DNA from 3 places in the Faecalibacter sp. genome. Region 1 is predicted to be linked to each of the others. Evidence: riboswitches for the same ligand, from Rfam matches in the RefSeq annotation. Region 1 holds a riboswitch; each other region holds the start of a gene.
What was found. Region 1 has a riboswitch for S-adenosylmethionine ahead of AC1QSP_RS03210 (homocysteine S-methyltransferase family protein). Riboswitches for the same ligand answer to the same signal wherever they lie in the genome.
Positions count from the first base shown of each region.

Region 1 (7,233 bases):
TTCCAAACAGTTTGGTCGAGCGTATCGAGGTTGTGAAGGGTCCTGCATCATCATTATACGGAACTGAAGCAATGGGTGGTTTGATAAATATCATTACTAAAAATCCCGCCAAGACCAACACATTTCATGCTGATTTGTATACAACTACATGGCTAGAAAATAATGTCGACTTAGCTTATAAATTTAAAATAGGTGAAAATGTAAATAGTTTATTAGGTGTTAATTATTTTAAATACGCTAATAAACAAGATAAAAATAACGACAACTTTACAGATATCACGTTACAAGATCGTGTATCGATTTTTAATAAATGGAATTTTGAACGTCAAAGTAACCGTATTGCTCATCTTGCAGCTCGTTATGTGTATGAAGATCGTTGGGGAGGTGAAATGCAGTATAATAAAAAAATACACCGAGGTGGAGATGAAGTCTATGGTGAAAGTATTTATACCAACCGAGCCGAGGTAATCGGTATGTATCAATTACCTACCACCGAAAATATTTACACACAATTTTCTTACAACTACCATGAGCAAGATTCTTATTATGGCACTGATTATTACCATGCAAAGCAGCACGTTGCTTTTGGGCAAATGTATTGGGATAAAGTAATTGGAAAACACAGCCTTTTAACTGGTGTTACCTTTAGATATACGTTATATGATGATAATACCATAGGAACATTAAATCACGATGGCACGAAAAATATGCCGATGGAAACTCCATTACCAGGAATTTTTGTACAGGATGAGCTTACGTTTAATCCAAAGCATAAATTATTGTTGGGGTATCGTTTTGATTATGATAAAAACCACAAAGGCATACATTCTCCACGAGTAGCTTATAAATTTGCACCCCATAAAAAACATACTTTCAGAGCAAGTTTTGGCACAGGATTCCGCGTTGTTAATTTATTTACAGAAGATCACGCGGCTTTAACTGGTTCACGAGATGTCATCATTAAAAATGATTTAAATCCAGAAAAATCTTACAATGGTAATTTGAATTATGTGTACAATAAAACGTTTGGTTTTGGTCATTTTAATTTAGATGCTACAGCTTTCTATTCTTACTTTACGAATAAAATTATTGGAGATTTCGAAACGGATCAGGATTTAATTATTTATGATAACTTAGATGGACATGCAGTATCACAAGGCGTATCGTTGAATGCAGATATTGTTTTCCAAATTCCTTTACGTGTAAATGTTGGTGTTTCTTACATTGATGTTTATAGAAAAGAGCGTAATGAGGAAAGTATTTTAGAAAAAACTCAACAATTACATTCACCAAAATGGTCAGGGAATTATACCGTATCTTATACCTTTCCTAAACGTTGGAAGGTTGATTTAACAGGAAATTGGTATGGTAAAATGCGCTTACCTATTTTAGAGAATGATTATCGCCCAGAATATTCTGATACCTATATGCTGACCAATATTCAGGTAACTAAATCTTGGAATCAATTTGAAATATATGGTGGAGTTAAAAACTTATTCAATTTTATACCAAAAGATCCATTAATGCGTCCATTTGACCCATTTAATAATGATGTACTTAATCCTATCACTAACCCGAATGGATATACATTCGACACTGCATATAATTATGCTCCATTACAAGGGGTAAGAGGTTTTATTGGTTTAAGATATATGATTCGATGATGAAACATCTATTGGCTATACTTTTTTTTATTTTTTCGTCTTCCACTCAAGCACAAATCAGTCTTACGGAATTCAATTTCAAATTTAAAGAACAGCCTAAAATTATCATTTTATATTTCTATACTGATTGGTGTAACATTTGTAAAATTCAAGAGACGCAAATTGAAAAAAATGAAAAAATTCTTGAGTTCTTACAACAAGATGTATATTTTTTAAAGTTTAATGGAGAATCTGAAGATCCCATTGATTTCTTGGGACAGAGATACATTCCTATTCAAAAAGTCAAAACACATCCATTTGTAATCGAATTTATTTCACAACATGAGGTTTCTTATCCTTTATGGATTGTATTAGATCATAATCTCGACGTTTTAGGTAAATTTTCAGGACTGATTCAGAAGAAAAATTTTGAAAAATTAATGCTTCAAATAAAAAAGAGTAATCCTTAGATTACTCTTTTACACCACAAAAAATTTACTCAAAAACGATGATGGATAATTGCGGATGATGGATGAAATCCTCTTTCTTTAATTCATCAAAAGATATCTTCCCAATGATGTAATGATATCCTGCACCATCAAAACGTTCTTCAATATGTTCTAATTTATTGGTTATAAAATCTAATGAGAATTTAGAACCGATATATATTTTTCGATAACCGTTTTGATTATATATCAAAGGTTAATCCAATTTTTTACGCACTTCATATTTATAATCATACTGTAGAGCAGATATATCACTTAATACAGCCGAAGAAGTTGGATAACGTCCTGCCCCTTTACCATATAAAAATTGTTCATCAGATAGCGAACTTCCAATTAAAACACCATTGTATTCATTATTCACTAAAGCTATGGTCTGATCCAATTGAACAAACGTGGGTAAAACTGTTGCTTGTAATTCGTTGGTCTCTTTTATGATTTTTGTATTGGCAATTAATTTAATCGCAAACCCTTTTTCTTTCGCATATACAAAATCTTTTTCTTGTAATGCAGTTATACCTTTACGAATTACTTGTAAAGAGTCAATGGTTGTTCCAAAAGCATGCAATGTAACAATCGATAATTTTTGAGCTGCATCAAATCCTTCTACATCAGCAGTGGGATCAGCTTCAGCAAATCCATTCACCTGAGCAGATTTCAACGCATCTTGATAGGATGAATTTTCTTGCGCCATTTTAGTTAAAATATAGTTCGTCGTACCGTTAACAATTCCTGAAACATAGTTCAATAAATCATTATCAAAATACTCTTCTAAATTTCGAATAATCGGCACTGAACCACAAACTGAAGCTTCATACAAGAATGAAACCTTATTTTTTTCTTGTAATACTAACAATTCTACATGATGTTCGGCAATTACTTTTTTGTTGGCACTCACAACATGTTTTCCATTTTGAAGTGCTTTTTTTATAATGTGATAAGCTACGTCTGCATCAGAGATTAGCTCGACAACCACATTGATTTCAGGATCCTCTAATATTGAATTAGGGTCCGTAAAAAATAGTTCAGAAGGCGCATTTCGTTTTTTTTGCGCATCCTTGATGACAATCTTTTTGATGTTTGCGTTTAATTGAGGTTTTTCTTCTAAAACTTTATAAATACCTTCACCAACGATTCCAAATCCAAATAATCCGATGTTTAATTTCTTCATGGTAGTAAATTGTAAGAATGATTAAACATTAACGAATTTCAATTGGGCAATAGCTTGTTCGATGTCCTGCTTTAGATCCTCTACGTTTTCAATTCCTACGGATAAACGAATCAATGAATCTTGCACGCCCAATCTTAAGCGTTTTTCTCTCGGCACAGAGACATGCGTCATTTAGGCGGGATGACACTATAAACTCTTCGCACCCCCTAAACTTTCTGCTAACTTAAAATAATGTGTACTTGTAACAACTTTAACAGCTGCCTCTATAGAATCTTCTTTTAAGGTAAATGATATAATCCCTCCGAAAAGGTTATTTTGTTGTTTTTTGGCAATGTTATGATTTTTATGATCATTCAATCCTGGATAATAAACTTGATCGATTTGTGGTATACTTTTCAAGAATTGAGCCAACTCTAATGCATTTGATGAAATTCTTTCATACCTTAATTCTAAAGTTTCAATCCCTAGTATCGTTAAAAAGCAATCCCAAGGGCCTAAAATTCCTCCAGTGGCATTTTGTATAAATTTGATTTTTTCACCCAACTCTTTAGTTTTTGCGACCACAATACCTGCGACTAAATCCGAATATCCAGCAATGTACTTTGTACCTGAATGTATTACGATATCCGCACCTAAAGTAATAGGATTTTGTGCTACTAGACTTGCAAATGTATTATCAACTACCACGAGAGCTCCATTTGCATGAGCAATGTTAGCAATAGTTTCTATATCCGAAATTTTTAACGTTGGATTCGTAGGTGATTCTAACCAAACTAATTTTGTACGCTCTGTAATGAAATCAATAATATTCGTAGCATCTGATGTATCTACGAAATGGATTTTAATTCCTAACTTTTCATATACCTGTGTAAATAAACGATAGGCACCTCCATAAATATCATCCACAGCAACAATTTCATCACCTGTTTTCAACAATTTTGCAACAGCGTCTATTGCTGCTAAACCTGTTGCAAAGGCATAAGCCGAATGACCACCTTCCAATTGAGCTATAATATCTTCTAAAGACTTGCGAGTTGGATTATTAGAACGTGCATAATCGAATCCTTTATTCAAACCTGGAGCTTCTTGTACAAAAGTAGAAGTTTGATACACTGGTACTGAGATGGATCCTGTCAATTGATCAACAGGAATTGAATGTAAAATTTATGTTGCTTTACTCATAAAATGATTGTTTTAAAAACAATTATCAAGTAAAGAAAGTGGGTAAAAAAAATATTGGTTCAACCATGTCAGTGAAAACATAGCTGAACCAACATGAGACTGTATAATAATTGGTTGGTTACAAGTCTTTCACTCATCTTTCCTATTATAAGGATGGAATTAGCACCTTGATCCGTCGATCAGGTTGCTAAAGTTTCACAGGGCCATATCCCTCCACTTTTCTTGATAAATTGAAAATTTTAATGAACTATTTCTGGAAACAAATTTAAGTGAAGATGGTTTGAATATCCAAACATTTAAAATGTTAAAATTAATATTTTTTCTATTTTATTAATTTTTTAGTTATTTTATATTTATATTATTCTATTAATATATTTTTTATAGATTTTTATTCCGATTATTCTATCAGAAGTAAAAATCATTTTATTCTTGATAAACTCTACAAGTCCTATAGCATTTTTAGAAAGATGATTTATTTTCTATAAATTTTAATTCCAAATTAAAATTATACAGATTAATTAGAAATTATTTCATTTAATAGAGGTTTAAGCTGTTAAATAATTAATTTTAATCTTACTATTAATTCACTATTTAGAAAATTTTTCGGATTATGATTAAAATTGATACATTTGCACTGACCTTATGACGAAAGATGGAGGGAATAGGCCCGAAGATATCTTAGCAACCCAAATTTAGTTGGGTGCTACATCCTACTCTACTCAAGAGAAAAATAAGGAAATGGAAATCACTTCTACTTTCGCTCATAAGTATAATCAATTTATACAATGACTTTAAAAGATATACTAAAAGAGCGAATTGCCATTTTGGATGGTGCGATGGGAACCATGATCCAAAAGTACCATTTACAGGAAGAAGATTATAGAGGTGAACGATTTAAAGATTTCCACACTTCATTAAAGGGGAACAATGATTTATTAGTTCTTACTCAACCTCAAATCATCAAAGATATTCACCGCGAATATTTAGCTGCCGGTGCAGACTTAATTGAAACCAATACCTTCAACGCCAATATCATTTCGATGCAAGATTATGATATGGTGGATTTAGTCGATGAATTAAATCGTGAGGCCGTTCGTTTAGCAAAAGAAGCTTGTGCAGAATATTCTACACCAGAGAAACCTCGTTTTGTGTTAGGTTCTTTAGGTCCTACGAATAAAACAGCTTCTATTTCACCACAAGTCAATGATCCAAGTTTCCGCGATATTGATTTTGATACCTTAGCGCATGTGTATTATCGTCAAGCAAAAACGATGATCGAAGCAGGTGTTGATGCACTTTTAGTCGAAACTATCTTTGATACGTTAAATGCCAAAGCTGCATTTTACGGAATTCAAGATGCATTAGAAGAAACTGGAGCAGCTATTCCTTTAATGGCTTCTGGTACCATTACCGATAAATCAGGTCGTACGCTTTCAGGACAAACAACAGAAGCTTTTTTAATTTCATTGGAGCATATCGATTTGTTATCGGTTGGTTTAAACTGTGCATTAGGCGCAACAGATTTAATTCCATACTTAGAAGTCTTAGCAGATAAAGCGCCATTTTATGTGAGTGCTTATCCCAATGCCGGACTGCCAAATGCGTTTGGTGGATACGATGAAACCGCAGAAATGATGCGCGAACACATCAAACCGTTTTTAGAAAAAAAATTAGTGAATATCATCGGAGGTTGTTGTGGGACTACACCAGATCACATCCGTATGATGGCCGATATCGCCAAAGAATATGAACCAAGAAAAATCGCTGTACAATGTCAGAAGTAAAAATTCAATTAGCCGGATTAGAACCTTTAATTGTACGTGAAAATTCAAATTTCGTAAACGTTGGTGAACGTACCAATGTCACAGGTTCGAAAAAATTCTTACGCTTAATTAAAGAAGAAAAATACGAAGAAGCGTTGCAGGTTGCCCGCGACCAAGTCGATGGTGGAGCACAAATCATTGACATCAATATGGATGAAGGAATGATTGACGGTGTAGCAGCAATGACGAAATATTTACGTTTAATCGCTTCAGAACCGGATATTTCTCGAGTTCCCATTATGATTGATTCTTCCAAATGGGAAATTATCGAAGCGGGTTTAAAAAACGTTCAAGGAAAAGCAATTGTCAATTCAATTTCCTTAAAAGAAGGAGAAGAATTATTCATTGAACACGCCAAAAAAATCAAACGTTTTGGTGCTGCTGCCGTCATTATGGCTTTTGATGAACAAGGTCAAGCGGATAATTACGACAGACGTATCGAAATCGTGAAACGTTCGTATGACATTTTAGTGAATCAAGTCAAATTCAATCCCAAAGATATCATTTTCGATGTCAATATTTTCCCTGTTGCAACGGGAATGGATGAACATCGTCGTAACGCGATTGATTTCTTCGAAGCCACTAAATGGATCAAAGAAAATCTTCCACACGCTTTAGTATCGGGTGGCGTTTCAAATGTCTCGTTCTCGTTCCGAGGTAACAATGCGGTTCGCGAGGCCATGCATTCGGCTTTCTTATACCACGCGATTCAACACGGAATGGATATGGGTATTGTGAATCCAGAAATGATTGAGATTTACGATGATATCGATCCTCAATTATTAGAACATGTAGAAGATGTTTTACTGGATCGTCGTGAAGATGCCACAGAGCGCTTAATCGAGTTTGCGGAAGGATTAAAAGGCATTACGAAGGAAAAGAAAAAAGATGAAGCATGGCGCGAATTACCA
Region 1 covers NZ_CM169987.1:700,857-708,089, forward strand. Annotated here, with positions in the region: gene AC1QSP_RS03185 (TonB-dependent receptor plug domain-containing protein) at 1-1,664, shown strand, start outside; gene AC1QSP_RS03190 (thioredoxin family protein) at 1,661-2,113, shown strand; gene AC1QSP_RS03195 (hypothetical protein) at 2,139-2,342, opposite strand; gene AC1QSP_RS03200 (homoserine dehydrogenase) at 2,346-3,317, opposite strand; partial or broken gene AC1QSP_RS03205 (trans-sulfuration enzyme family protein) at 3,339-4,481, opposite strand; SAM riboswitch class I at 4,630-4,731, opposite strand; SAM riboswitch class I at 5,137-5,236, shown strand; gene AC1QSP_RS03210 (homocysteine S-methyltransferase family protein) at 5,285-6,283, shown strand; gene metH (methionine synthase) at 6,271-7,233, shown strand, end outside.

Region 2 (7,233 bases), 620 kb from region 1:
CTTTCATGCATTTCAATCGTAACAAAATAATGTTACTGGAATTTTAGGTTAACACTGAAATCATTAAAACGATAAAATAATGCAAGCTGAAACACAAAAAGAAATCACTTTCGACCAATCTTTACAGAGCAAAATCGATCTTAAAACAAAACCATTAGGGGCTTTAGGAATGTTAGAAGAACTGGCCTTTAAAATAGGTAAAATTCAACAATCGTTAGAACCCGAATTAAAGAATCCTCACATTTTATTATTTGCAGCAGATCATGGAGTTGCAAAAGCAGGAGTAAGTGCTTATCCACCTGAAGTCACTTTTCAAATGGTAATGAATATTTTACAGGGTGGAGCAGCGGTGACCGTTTTTGGAAAACAAAATGGTTTAACCATTAAAACCATTGATGCGGGAGTTAATTATGATTTTGGTAACATTAAAGGATTAATTGATGCTAAAGTTGGATATGGAACCAAAAACTTTATAATTGATCAAGCAATGACAAGAGAGCAATTAAATCAATGTTTAACATTATCTGCTCAAATTGTACAAGAAGTAAAATTAACAGGTTGTAATGTAATTGGTTTTGGAGAAATGGGAATTGGTAACACTTCCTCTGCTTCGATGATTATGCATCAATCTACGGGTATAGACTTGGACGAATGTATTGGGCGTGGAACAGGATTAGATGATGAACAATTAGAACGTAAAAAAGCGTTGTTGCAACAAGCGAATGATTATCATGGAGTATTATCAGATCCAATGGAAATTTTACAAACCTATGGAGGTTTTGAGGTGGCCCAAATATGTGGGGCAATGATCGAAGCATACAAACAAAAAATGATACTAATGGTAGATGGATTTATCGCAACCAGTGCATTTTTAGTCGCTTATGCAATGCATCCTGAGATAATAGATTACGCTGTATTCTGTCATAACAGTAATGAAATTGGTCATCAAAAAATGTTAGCTCATTTGGGTGTTCAACCCATATTACAACTCAACATGAGAGTTGGAGAAGGAACCGGTTGTGCCTTAGCTTATCCCATGTTAGAAAATGCTGTTGCATTTCTAAATAAAATGGCAAGTTTTGATAGTGCAGGAGTATCAAACAAATAAAATGAAACATCAATTTCAATTATTTCTAATCGCCATTATGTTCTATACTCGAATTCCTATACGAGTGAATGTAGCGTATACGGATGAAAAACTAAATGCTTCGACACGTTACTTTCCATTGATAGGTTATGTAGTAGGGGCGATTTCATTTATAGGATTTTATTTGACTCAATTTATTCTTCCTATAGAATTAGCCATACTTGCATCTTTTATTGTAGGGATACTAACTACAGGTGCTTTTCATGAAGACGGTTTGGCAGACTTTTTTGATGGATTTGGAGGGGGATGGACAACAGAGAAAATCCTTGATATCATGAAGGATTCTCGTGTGGGGACCTACGGAATGGTTGCATCCCTTGTTCAACTGGCTATTAAATTTTATACGTTGTTTTATTTAGTAAATATGATGCTTCCGTTCGGTATGCATTGGATTTTTTTACTATTTATCATTTATCACAGTTTAGCACGATTTACGGCTATTCAACTTTGTTTTTTATTGGATTATATTCGATTGGATGAAACCAGTAAAGCAAAACCTATAGCTAAAAAACAATCATGGAAAGAAATTTTAGGAGTATACATTTTTGGTTTATTTCCTGTGAGCATTTTGATACTCCAATTTCCTCTTTTTTTAGGGGTGTTTATTCCAATTATGTTTTTGATTTTTTATTTCAAATCCTATCTGAAACAATGGATTGGTGGTTATACGGGTGATTGTTTAGGTGCAGTTGAACAAATTGCGGAAGGAGTTATATTGCTAACCATACTTGCCTTATGGAAATATATATCATTCGACATACTTCCGTAGCAGTTCCAAAAGGAACTTGTTATGGTCAATATGATGTGGATTTAGCTGATACATTTTTGGATGAAGTTATAGATTATCAACAAAAATTACCTCAAAGTTTTGATGCGGTCTATAGTAGTCCGTTAAAACGTTGTATGGCTTTAGCAGAGCAAATCGCTAATAATGTTATTATGGATGAACGATTGCAAGAAATGAATTTTGGTAATTGGGAAATGAAACATTGGAATGATATTCCTAAAGAAGAATCCATTAACTGGTCTCAAAATTTTGATGTAATTTCTCCACCTCATGGAGAAACGTATCAAGAGGTGTATGATCGTGTATTTGATTTCTATCGTTCATTGAAGGCAAATCTTAGCCATGATAAAGTTTTAATTGTAACGCATGCGGGGATTATACGCTGCTTCTGGGCTATAATTTTAGAATTAAAGCTAAAAAATGCGTTTAAAATTCCAATCCATTTTGGTGAAGTGCTGGTGATCGATTCAACGTATGATTTAATTCTACAAAAATCTTAACGCGCAAATCAGTTACAATTTAAATGATTTGTGAACGAAGGTTAAGAATGTTATATACTATAAAATGAAAGGATAATCACGGTTCAGATTTATGAATCGTGTTTCTTTTTTCAGTGGAATTGAGACTATCTTTACACCATGAAAAAAGTACTTTTCATTATTTTATGTGTGCTCGAAATTTTATGGATTTCTACGGTTTCGTTTGAGTTTTTCTTACGTGCAATCCCGAATGATTTTACTCGAAAACTACATTCTTTTGAAAAGGTAAAAGATGAAGTTGAAATTTTGATATTGGGAAGTTCTCATACGTATGTGGGGCTGAATCCAATATTTTTCGATCAAAAGACGTTCAATTTAGCTTATTCGTCTCAATCCATCGATTTAGATGCTAAAATATGGGATAGAGTAAAATCTCAACTCCCGCGCCTTAAAACCATCATTATACCAATTTCTTATTTTAGTTATGGTTATGCATTAGAAGATGGAAATTCTGCCCATAAAATTAAAAACTACAATATTTATTATTCAATTTATTCGCATACGTTTCAAGTTGAAAACCAATTGGAAATTTTAAATCAATCCATTCAGCGCAATGGGCAACGTTTGAATCGAGCATCTAAAAATACAGAAGCTTTTGTTTTTGTCGATCACAATGGTTTTAATGACCGGAGAATTCCTAAAAAAGAGATCGATTGGGAAAAAAGTGCGGCTCATGCCGTACAGAATCATACCCAAAATTTGAAGGATGATAAAATCAAAACTAGAATTCGGATGCATGTAAATCTTTTGGAAGAAATGATGCAATGGAGTGCTAAGCGAGGGATTAAAATCATATTGATTTCTACTCCGGTAACTCATTTTTATTATTCGCGAATAAATCCCCAACAATTGGATCATTGGAGAAGAACCACCTTAGACTTAAGTACAAAATATAAACATGTAGAATGGTTAAATTATTTCGAAAATGATTCTATTTTTACAACTCAAGATTTTCAAGATGCAGATCACCTCAATAAAAACGGTGCAGCGAAATTATCACTTCTCGTAAATCAATTCATTAATCAAAGCAACTAATTATAATAATGGAACAATATTCCAACTTACAATCTCAATTTCAAACCGACTTAAGCTTACTTAAAAATCGAAAAAGTATATTGAGTAATCTTCGTTTATTATTTTTTGTACTTTTTGCAGTAGCGTTTTATTTCTATGTTTCAAAAGATAATTTGTCAATTTTATTGGTTTCGTTCGCTTTATTTTTTGTGTTTATGGTATTCGTGGTGAAATCCACGAATGTGGGAAAAAAAATCACGTATTTAGAGGACGCTTTACATGCTTTGGATGTTATTTTTAAAGATGATCAGCCCAATTTATTTCATCATTTTGATGGAGAATTTTTTAACAATGTATACAACAAAGATTTAGATATCATTGAAGGGCAATCCTTGTTTAATCGCATCAATAAAACTCAGTCGGCTATAGGAAGTTTTCGTTTAAAGCATTTTTTGTCGCATGTGTTATTGAATAAAAATCAAATTCTTCTTCGTCAAAAAGCATTTTCAGAACTGAAAGAGAAAAGATCATTTATCGTTGCGTTTTTAACATTATCCAAACGTGCAGGAATTCAACAACGTGAAATATTTGGTGCCATTCAACGTCAATTTTTAGGGAAAAATATTCAACTTATTCCAATCATTTTCACGTTTATTCATAGTGTATTTTTCATTTATTTAGCTACAATTGGTTTTGATAAAAAAGCTGTTTTTTTCTGGATTGTAATTTCGATTCCAATTGGCTTTATCACTAATTTATTGTTTAAAAATAAAGTGAATCAAGCCCTTTCTTACGCTTTTGTTACAGCTGATCAATTACAAAATTTGATTGATTTATTTGCACTTGTGGAAAAAGAATCTTTTCAAGAGGAATTGAATCAAACGGCACAAAAACAATTAATTTCAGATTCGGATAAAGCATCAGATCAATTGAGAAAGGTTCGTTCCTCTCTAGAAAGTTTAGAAGCGGTAGGTTTTCCAATTATCGGATTTTTATTGAATAATTTTTTATTGTGGAGGTTGTTTTTTACAGTTCAAATCGAAAAACGAATAGAGAATGTAGCTGTAAATAATGTCCAATGGATTGATGGGATTTCTAATTTGGAAGCTTACATCTCATTCGCCATTTTCAATGATAAATTTTCATCTTTCACTACACCAATGGTATCGGATCATGTTTTTGATCTTCAATTGCGACAGGCGTTTCATCCTCTATTGAATGAAGAAATCGCTGTGAAAAATAGTTTCAAAAGTCAACGAAAAAATAATATTGCGATAATTACAGGAGCCAATATGGCCGGTAAAAGTACGTTTTTGCGTACCGTTGGTACCAATTTGGTGTTAGCAATGAATGGAGCGAATGTCAGTGCAGAGGAGATGGTATTTTATCCGATGGATATTTTTACAAGTATCCGTACAGTGGATAATCTATCGTCAGGAGATTCGTATTTCAAAAATGAAATCAATAAATTGAAAATATTAATTGATCGTTTGGATCAAAATTTACCACAATATATTATTCTGGATGAGATTTTAAAAGGAACAAATTCCCAAGATAAATTGATTGGTTCACAAAAATTTTTAGAAAAATTAATGCAACATCCAACCAATTTGTTGTGTTTTATCGCAACACATGATTTAGAATTAACGAAGATGGAAGAAGAACATCCTAATCATATTGTGAACTACTGTTTTGAGCTAAAAAATGTAGATGAACATTATTATTCGGATTATCAATTACGAAAAGGTACAACTCAAGTGATGAACGCGATTTATTTAATGAAAGAATTTAAAATCATCGATGCATAATATCAAAAAGACCTTCTTAGAAGGTCTTTTTTTTAAAAATTATTTATTTTTCCCAGATGGCAATAACTTCATTATTTCGGTAAACAGTTGCTTTTTGTAAACCTCGATAAAAAGGTCCTTTATCGATAATAATTTGCAAAGGTAAATGGCTGATTTGTTTACGAATTTCCTCATTTGGGAATGTTTGAACTTGATTTCGAAAAGCGATAAAAATATCGTTTTCTTTGAGAAATTTCAGATCATCTTCTTGGATGATTTTTACATCTTGTTCGCTTAAGAAAAATTGATCTAAGATGTAATCAAATGTTACTTTTCTTTTACCTTTTAACTCAGGATGTTCGTTCAAGAAAATTCTTAATTCATTCAGAATTTTGTAAAAAGGACCAATCATTGGCGGCTTAGGAATCTTAAGTTCAAATAAATTGCCATCAATTAAGCGCAAAGGTTGATTTAATTGCAATTGATTTTGATACAATAGATGCTGATAATTAAAACCACGTTCAATAAATGATTCTTTGATTTGATCCAATAATTCTTCATTACGAATCGGAACCAATTGATTGATAAATTCAATTAATTCGACGTTTTCTAATTGTTGAAATACGACATTCAACGGGCTTGCTGTTGACATACAATAAAAATGTTTAAATGAATAAATGTTTTATTGTATTTCGATAAATAAGAAGGGAAATGTTACGTTTATTTTGGATTGTAATCCCGTATTATTTGACCACCGTGGAGACTTCTCTCGGTTGGTATCGCGCAAATATGCGATTCGAAATACTAGGCAAATCTACGAGTTATTTTTAATTTTCCAAATTCAATGTACATTCAAACGCAAATTTTTACCTTTAACCTGTAGATAAAAAAACGTAAAGATGAAGGATAAACAGGAATTTCCCACGTTTGATATTTGTAATTTAAATACAGATAAAAATATTAACGAATTATTTTCTGTCGATCGTTTCAAAGGATATGTGGATAGTAATCCTCATTTAAAACAAATGCACAATCACCATTATTTTCATTTGGTTTACTTTACGGAAGGGAGTGGAGAACATATTATTGATTTTGAGAGTTTTCCTGTGCAATCTGGTATGATTTATTTTATGCGTCCTGGTCAAGTGCATCAATGGCGATTTAAACATCAATACGATGGATATGTCATTAATTTTAGTGCGAATTTTTTTGATTGGTTAGGTATTCACTCAGGGATTTTGCATCAATTTTCATTTTTTAAAAGTATGCAATTGCATCATCAAGTCACTATGATTAACGAAGAACAATCGGAGATCGTAGTGCCAATTTTCGAGCATATTTTGAAAGAACATGCCATGAATCATTCTTCTTCAAATCTTAAAATTGCAACTTTATTACTACAATTGTTTATTGATGTTAATCGTTTTTTTAACCCAATGGAAAATTCGCTTAACGAATATCAATCGGTATTAATTCATAATTTTAAGGATCTGATTGAGCAATTTTTTAAAGAGAAAAGATTGCCAAAAGAATATGCAGAAATGTTATACATTACTCCTAATCATCTCAATGCATTATGCAAGGATGTTCTCGGAATTTCAGCTGGTGAATTAATAAGAAATCGCGTGGTATTAGAAGCAAAACGATTATTGGTAAATAAAGAAATGACTGTCAGCGAAGTAGCTTATGTATTAAATTTTCAAGATGTTTCTTATTTTGTGAAATTCTTTAAAAAATATACTGCATTAACACCAGAGCAATTCAGGAAACAATACTATTTATAATCACTATATTTTCTTTTTTTATTGTTTTTCAATATGTTATAAATTGCTAATTTTTGTTTTTATTCAATCCGTAAAAAGTACCATATAATCGTCGAATAAGACAATGGTTAAGGGATTTGCACCTTCTAACTTTGTTTGACAATTTGATGTTATATGAACAAAAAAACTGAACAAC
Region 2 covers NZ_CM169987.1:1,317,543-1,324,775, reverse strand. Annotated here, with positions in the region: gene cobT (nicotinate-nucleotide--dimethylbenzimidazole phosphoribosyltransferase) at 80-1,108, shown strand; gene AC1QSP_RS05995 (adenosylcobinamide-GDP ribazoletransferase) at 1,110-1,916, shown strand; gene cobC (alpha-ribazole phosphatase) at 1,883-2,434, shown strand; gene AC1QSP_RS05985 (hypothetical protein) at 2,573-3,508, shown strand; gene AC1QSP_RS05980 (MutS-related protein) at 3,730-5,295, shown strand; gene AC1QSP_RS05975 (hypothetical protein) at 5,339-5,926, opposite strand; SAM-I-IV-variant riboswitch at 5,986-6,084, opposite strand; gene AC1QSP_RS05970 (helix-turn-helix domain-containing protein) at 6,174-7,058, shown strand; gene ccoG (cytochrome c oxidase accessory protein CcoG) at 7,212-7,233, shown strand, end outside.
Region 2: another riboswitch for S-adenosylmethionine. It lies ahead of AC1QSP_RS05975 (hypothetical protein); the one in region 1 lies ahead of AC1QSP_RS03210 (homocysteine S-methyltransferase family protein).

Region 3 (7,233 bases), 1.1 Mb from region 1:
ATCAAAAATATTATTTGCTCCAATGGTAAGGTTTACACCTTTTGCAAGATCATAACCTATACTTACATCAGTTACAACTTTACCACTATGTTCTTGTACACTACCCCATGGATAACCATCCTTAATTACTTTTCCGAAATACGTGTTACGAACTAAGAAATTAAATCGATGAATATCATATCCCAAGTTCAAGGAACCTTTCACTTGAGGTGATAAAGTTTCAATAATGTTCACTTGATCATCTCCAAAGTATTGGTTGAATGGAACTGTCAAGCTCGATGGAAAATGATAATTTACAATTTTCGTTTCGTTGATATTAGCTGATAGATTAGCGTTAAAATTTCCTTGACCTAAACGTGTTTTATACGAAACCACTAAATCTAATCCTCGTGTTTCCGTATCTACAGCATTCGAGAAAATACGAGCAGCTGATACACCAATTGCTTCTAAGGATGGATCTGTAATATCAGAAGTTAAAACAATTCGATCATCTACTTTGATAAAGTATCCATCTAAGGTGATGTATAACTTAGAAGTTGGACGAAATGTTAAACCTAAACTTGCATTAACCGATTTTTCCTCTTTTAATTCATCTAATCCAATCCTATTTTGTGCTAAATCCGATGAATTTCGAATAATTCCTTTTGTCACTAAACTTTGTGTGCCATTATCGCTGATGTATAAGTCGGTATATGAATTACTGAAGTATTTTTGTTGTAATGAAGGAGCTCTAAAACCTGTTGAAACCGCTCCACGAACCGAATATCCTTTGATGTATTCGTAGCGTAAAGCTAATTTTCCATTCATCGTATTTCCAAAATCAGAGTAATTCTCAAAACGTCCCGCTAAATCTGCTGTAAAATTTCCGAACGTTAATCCTAAATCAGCATAAGCCGCCACTGAATGACGATCACCTTTCACAGCATTATCGGGAGAAAACCCAACAAAAGATTGTGAACCTCCACCTTCATAAGAACCTGCTTCACCTGCTTCTATTTGGTATTTTTCGTATCGATATTCTCCTCCAAATGCAAGATTAACATTTGAATTGATTATCTTGGAAACATCTAGATTCACTGTATTTTGTAAAAAACTGTGTTTACCCGCGTAAAAAGAAGTTGGTGAATCTGCACCCAAGGCATAATTTACAGTATTATCTACATTGTATTTGAATTCATTCAAACCAAATGTATTAGATAAATCAAGATTCCATTGATTAAATGTTTTGTATCGTAATCCTGTTGAATTCGAATAATCATTGACATTCGATTTTAAAACAGGTTGAAAACCATTCGGAAAAATTGTTCGACTTTCAGATGGAACTTCATTTGGTAGACGACGGAAACCATAGCCTTCTCCTTGACGAAGGGATACTCCACCAAAAGTATATAATTCAAAACGATCAGCTAATTCTGTCTCAGCATTCACAAAAAATTGTTGATTTCTAATCTGAGCGTCACCAATTTGAAAACGAAAATCTTTACGTGTTAATCCATTTGCTGCAATTAGGGCATCATCTGCAGCACGGGCATCATCAGGATGATCTGCAAAATCATAGGCAAAATTATCACCGTAAATATCTAAATTATGATCACCTGTACGTGTCGTTTTTTTTCGTTCTGATACAACGGCTGAAAAAACAATTGATCCATTTCTTCCTAATTTGGCACCGTAACTTCCATTAAAATTGTATGTCTCTCCATCACCTTTGGATGTTTGTCCATAGGTAAGTGAAGCATCACCTCCTGGAGCATCTTTAAGAACAACATTTACAACTCCTGCAATCGCATCCGAACCATATTGAGCAGCAGCACCGTCACGTAAAACTTCAATATTTTTAATTGCTGAAATCGGAATTGCTCCTAAATCTGTACCCACAGAACCATTTCCTACTGTATTTTGATAGTTAACAAGTGATGTTGTATGACGTCTTTTTCCATTGATAAGCACCAAAACTTGGTCGGGTCCCATTCCTCGTAAAGTTATTGGATCAATATGTTCTGTACCATCGGAAGAAGATTGACGCACAGAATTAAATGATGGAATAACGTAATTTAAAATATCATTTAAAGTTAATTGTGGAGCTTGTTGAATTAATTCTTCCACTTGAATAATATCCACAGGAACCGAAGAATTTACGACTGTACGATTATTTGATCGGTTACCAACCAATACAACTTCATCTAACGCATTGTTTTCTTCAACCTCTATTTCTTGGGCAAAAGTTATATTCCCTACTAACAAAGCCAGAGAAGCTAATAATAATGTGTTTCTTTTCATCTTTATTAAAACATTAATAAATCAAGAAATCGAAACCTTAAAAATGGTAGGAATTGTTTTTAGAAAAATTCGCACCTCATCTTTTCCTTTTTAAGGTTGGATTTAGCACCTTGATTAAGAAATCCGGTTGCTAAGGTTTCATTGGGCCAATTCCCTCCACCTTTCTTGATAAGTCGATGCAAATGTAAAAGAAAATATAGGATACACAAAATAACTCTACTATTTCTGTAGAGAATCTAATAAAACCTGAATATCAAATGTTTGAGCCTCGTCAAAATTCATCATAGCATTGATCCTTTTAAACGAAAAATAATTATCCAAATCGCGAGTTTTTATATTTTTTTCCTTGATTTTACCTTCTTGGATTAATTTTTCTCGCATTGTTCCTTGAAGTAAACAAGTTGTTGGGGTATGCCACTCTATTCCATTAAAGAATATTAAATTAGAATAGGTTGCATCTGTAATATAATTTGCACGCACCAAAACCAAATCATCGCATTGAGTTTCTTTGATAAAAAGATCAAAAAACCAACGTTCCGTGTATTTGTAGAAATAAGTAATCTCAGGATCTATTGAATACAATTTGATGGTCTCAATAGGCTGAATTTCGTACGGAATAAATTCTATGGACTCGATTTCAGCCCCATAAATCACACGTACTTTATATTTTTTATCATCTAAATCCTCAGGAATTTCAATTGCTTCTTCTAAGCTCATAAATGGCGCATCTGGAAAATGCTCCACACGCGTACGCTCGAAGCGGGCTTGATGCAATTCTAAATTTCTTAATTCCCGATTAAGACAACAAATACTTTCAATAAATTGGAACATATACTTTTTGGATCATTTCGTTATACTCACTTTCGCAATCACTTTTGGCCGTGATTCCTCCTCCACTTTTAAAAATCAATTGTTCATTTTCGCGTTCAATGAATCGTATCATTACAGCCGAATCGACATTTTTTCCGTCAAAAATTCCAAAAACACCGGTATAAAAATTACGATTATAATTTTCAGCCTCAAGAATAATCTCAACTGTTTTTTTCTTTGGTGCTCCACAAATGGAACCCGCGGGTAATAATTGATCGAAAATGGTTCCCAATTGCTCATGGTAATTTGTAGGTAATTGTCCTACGATCTCCGAACTCACTTGCAACAATCTCTTTTCATTGGTAATTAATTCATCAATATAACGATATTTCGTTACAGTCACTTCATTTGCAACTAAACTTAAATCATTTCGAATCAAATCAACGATAGTCGCATGTTCAGCAGCTTCTTTTTCGTCGTTTAAAATTTTAGATCGTGCATCATCAATGGCCACATCAATAGTACCTTTCATCGGATAAGATGCAATCTTGCCATCTTTGATTTGCACAAATATCTCAGGTGAAAAACAAACAAATTGGTTTTTGTAATTCAGTTTGTATTTCGCTTGTGTATGCGTATAGATTTGTTGTAAACTAAGATTTGTATTTATAGGAGTTGTACAGGTTAAATTGGTTAAATACGAATTTCCAAACAAGAGATGGTCATGTACAATCTTAAATTGTTTTTGATATTCTTTTGCAGAAATGGGAAATTTATCAAATGAAAAATCAATTGGAAGTGTATTTAATTGATCTTCATGCATCGAAAATTGAATATCCGATGATAAATCTTCCAGTGGAATGACTTCACCTTTCTCCTTCAAAAAATCAATCATAAAAAAAAAGGGAACTTTTTCAGCTCCCAATTCATTCATTTGTTCAAAAATCGAATGCGTTGTTAACATTCGATAAAAATATTATAATTCTTGCGATTGCCCAATAGTATCTATTTCATAATTATTTTCATTCAATAAAATATCTTTTATCATCAAATAGTTCATGACATAAGCGATTGGCATCGAGACGAATAATCCAATAATACAAACATAAACCCCGATTTGCGAAAGAATGGAAAAGAAAAGAATGAACAATAATAAATACCAGAAATTCTTTTTAGCAATCGCAATAGAAATTTTTAAACTTTCAATTGCTTTCATATTTCCATGAAAAATGAAGTAAGGGGGTAAATACAATATTACAGTCAATAGTATTCCAACAATAAAATAAATTGGAAAAATTACAACCATCGATAATCCAAAAATCGGACCTACAACTTCTGGCGTATCCATAAACAATCCAAAACTTCCTAAAATAAAAATGTAAGGAATTATAAGTACCAAACCTAACCCTATGATTAGAAAAAGATATGGTATAAAACTTGTCCATTTTCTAAAACCAATAAAAAAATCATTGAAAACAAATGATTCTCCTTTTTCTATTTTATCCACGACGTTTCCATAACCCATTTGCAAAGGAAAAATAATTAAGTATGGCCCTATAATCGTAATCGTAGCTAACACAAGTATAAGTCCAGAGACAAAAGCAAATAACGAAAAATCAAACCAATGTTTTCCATAAATGGAAAACGCTTCATTAAAATAATCACCTAATTTAAATTCTACATTTTCTCTTTTTGCTTTTTCGAGTTTATATTGATCAATAGTTCTTATCATCCCTTGTATATATAATAATTTTTTAAATGTAAATTTGCAGTATTAGTTGCATAAAAATTATAATTGTTACAACATGAATCCAACAGAATTATTAGATCTTATTCAATCAAGAAGATCAGTATTTCCTCCTCAATATAACCAAGAAGAAATTACAAAAGAAGAATTAAATCAAATTTTAGAAGCGGCCAATTGGGCGCCTTCGCATAAAAAAACAGAACCTTGGCGTTTTGTCGTTTTAGAAGGACCTGCTAAAGATCGTTTTCGCGAATATGTAAAACGTATCTATGTTCAAGGTACTCCACCAGAAGATTTAAGTGATCGTAAAATTAACGCACTGATTGAGAAATGTGATAAATCAAACAAAATTGTGTTAATAAACTTTGTGGATACTTACAAAAATCCTGAATGGGAAGAATTAGCAGCTACGGCAATGGCTGTACAAAATATGTGGTTGATGGCCTCTGCTTTAAAAATTGGTGCCTATTGGTCATCGCCTCTAAATGTTATTGCAAATGTAGATGAGTTTACGCCAATGGAAGAAGGTGAAAAATGTGTTGGTATTTTCTATATGGGAAAATATGATCATGAATTACCCTCTGCAGTTCGTCAACCGATTGAAGATAAAGTAAGAGTATTAGCATACTAAATCAATAAAAAGAAAAGCTCGATGGATAAAATCGAGCTTTTTTATTTTAAAAAGGGATATTTTTCTTCAAACTTAAAATATATCCAAGATGCATGGCTTCGTGAATATTATTATAAATAATTGCATCTTCAATATTCGTCAATTCAATCCCTAAAAACGTTTGTAATTTTCGATACCTCGATAACTTTTCTGCTCTGTAATCTTTGTGTAATTGCATTGGAGTAGATTCCAACAATTCAATCAATTCTTCCAGATCGCTTTCAGTAGCCTCGTTATTTCCAAAAGTACCTTTTTTGTATGATTTGATGAATTCCATATCCACCAACATTCGATTTTCGGTAAGATAATAATGAATTAATTGTTGTGTTGCTAAAACATGAGCAGCATTCCAAAAAATATTGTTTTTATAACCAACCGGAATGTACAACAACTGTTCTAACGTATGCTGAGAAAGCTCGTCAATTATCTGTCTTCGAATTTTGTTCAGATAAATAATATGCTCTTCCATAGTCTGATTTAGATGTTAAAGATACTATAAATTAGTTCTATTTATCAAAATATTAGTCAAAACGATTAAAATCACAAGGATAGATTTTACTAAGTTGTATTTACTTAGTAATTTTGTCAGAATTAATAATCGAATAATGGCTTATACAAGAGATCAAATCTATCAAGTCTTAGAAGAACTGGGAATTCGTAACTGGATGCGTAATGCACAAGTTATGGGTAACGATATTATTTTAGATATCGTATCTCCTTCTCCAGCAATGCATGAGAGAAAGCGCTTAGAAGTTGCTTTAAAAAATGCCTTCAAAGAAAATTTACCAGAAGCAAATTTAAAATTAAACATTACGGTAGAAGCTGAACCTAAAGCTCAAGAAATCAAAGGTTCTGAATTACCAGGTGTAAAAAATATTATTGCCGTAGCATCGGGAAAAGGAGGTGTAGGTAAATCTACTGTGTCATCTAACTTAGCCATCAGCTTATCTAAAATGGGCTTCAAAGTTGGTTTATTAGATGCTGACATCTATGGACCATCTATGCCAATTATGTTTGATTGTGAAGATGGACGTCCTTATTCTGTTGAGGTAAATGGGAAAACTAAAATTAAACCTGTAGAATCTTACGGAATTAAATTATTATCAATCGGATTCTTCGCTGATACTGACCAGGCGATTGTTTGGCGTGGACCAATGGCTGCTAAAGCCTTAAATCAAATGATTCGTGATGCACATTGGGGAGAATTAGATTTCTTAGTAATCGATTTACCTCCTGGGACAGGTGATATTCACTTATCTATTGTACAACAAGTTCCAATTACTGGTGCTGTAGTTGTATCAACTCCTCAAAATATTGCGTTAGCAGATGCGAAAAAAGGAGTGGGGATGTTCCAAATGGAAGCAATCAACGTCCCAGTATTAGGAATTGTAGAAAATATGGCTTATTTTACACCTGCTGAATTACCAAACAATAAATATTATATTTTTGGACAAAATGGTGCTAAAAACTTAGCGGATCAAATTGGTGTACCTTTCTTAGGTGAAATTCCAATCGTTCAATCAATTCGTGAAGCTGCTGATGTTGGACGTCCTGCAGCCTTACAAGAAGATACTGTTGTTTCAGAAGTTTATATGAATATTGCACGAAATGCTGTTGCTAGTTTAGTAGAACGTAACAATACATTACCTCCAACAGAGGCTGTTCGTATTACAACGATGGCAGGATGTTCGTCTAATAATAACAAATAATATGACTGCAGAAGAAA
Region 3 covers NZ_CM169987.1:1,822,840-1,830,072, forward strand. Annotated here, with positions in the region: gene AC1QSP_RS08505 (TonB-dependent receptor plug domain-containing protein) at 1-2,280, opposite strand, end outside; SAM riboswitch class I at 2,354-2,455, opposite strand; gene AC1QSP_RS08510 (aminotransferase class IV) at 2,500-3,111, opposite strand; gene AC1QSP_RS08515 (aminodeoxychorismate synthase component I) at 3,095-4,054, opposite strand; gene AC1QSP_RS08520 (hypothetical protein) at 4,067-4,822, opposite strand; gene AC1QSP_RS08525 (nitroreductase family protein) at 4,896-5,468, shown strand; gene AC1QSP_RS08530 (DinB family protein) at 5,515-5,976, opposite strand; gene AC1QSP_RS08535 (Mrp/NBP35 family ATP-binding protein) at 6,113-7,216, shown strand; partial or broken gene AC1QSP_RS08540 (NifU family protein) at 7,218-7,233, shown strand, end outside.
Region 3: another riboswitch for S-adenosylmethionine. It lies ahead of AC1QSP_RS08505 (TonB-dependent receptor plug domain-containing protein); the one in region 1 lies ahead of AC1QSP_RS03210 (homocysteine S-methyltransferase family protein).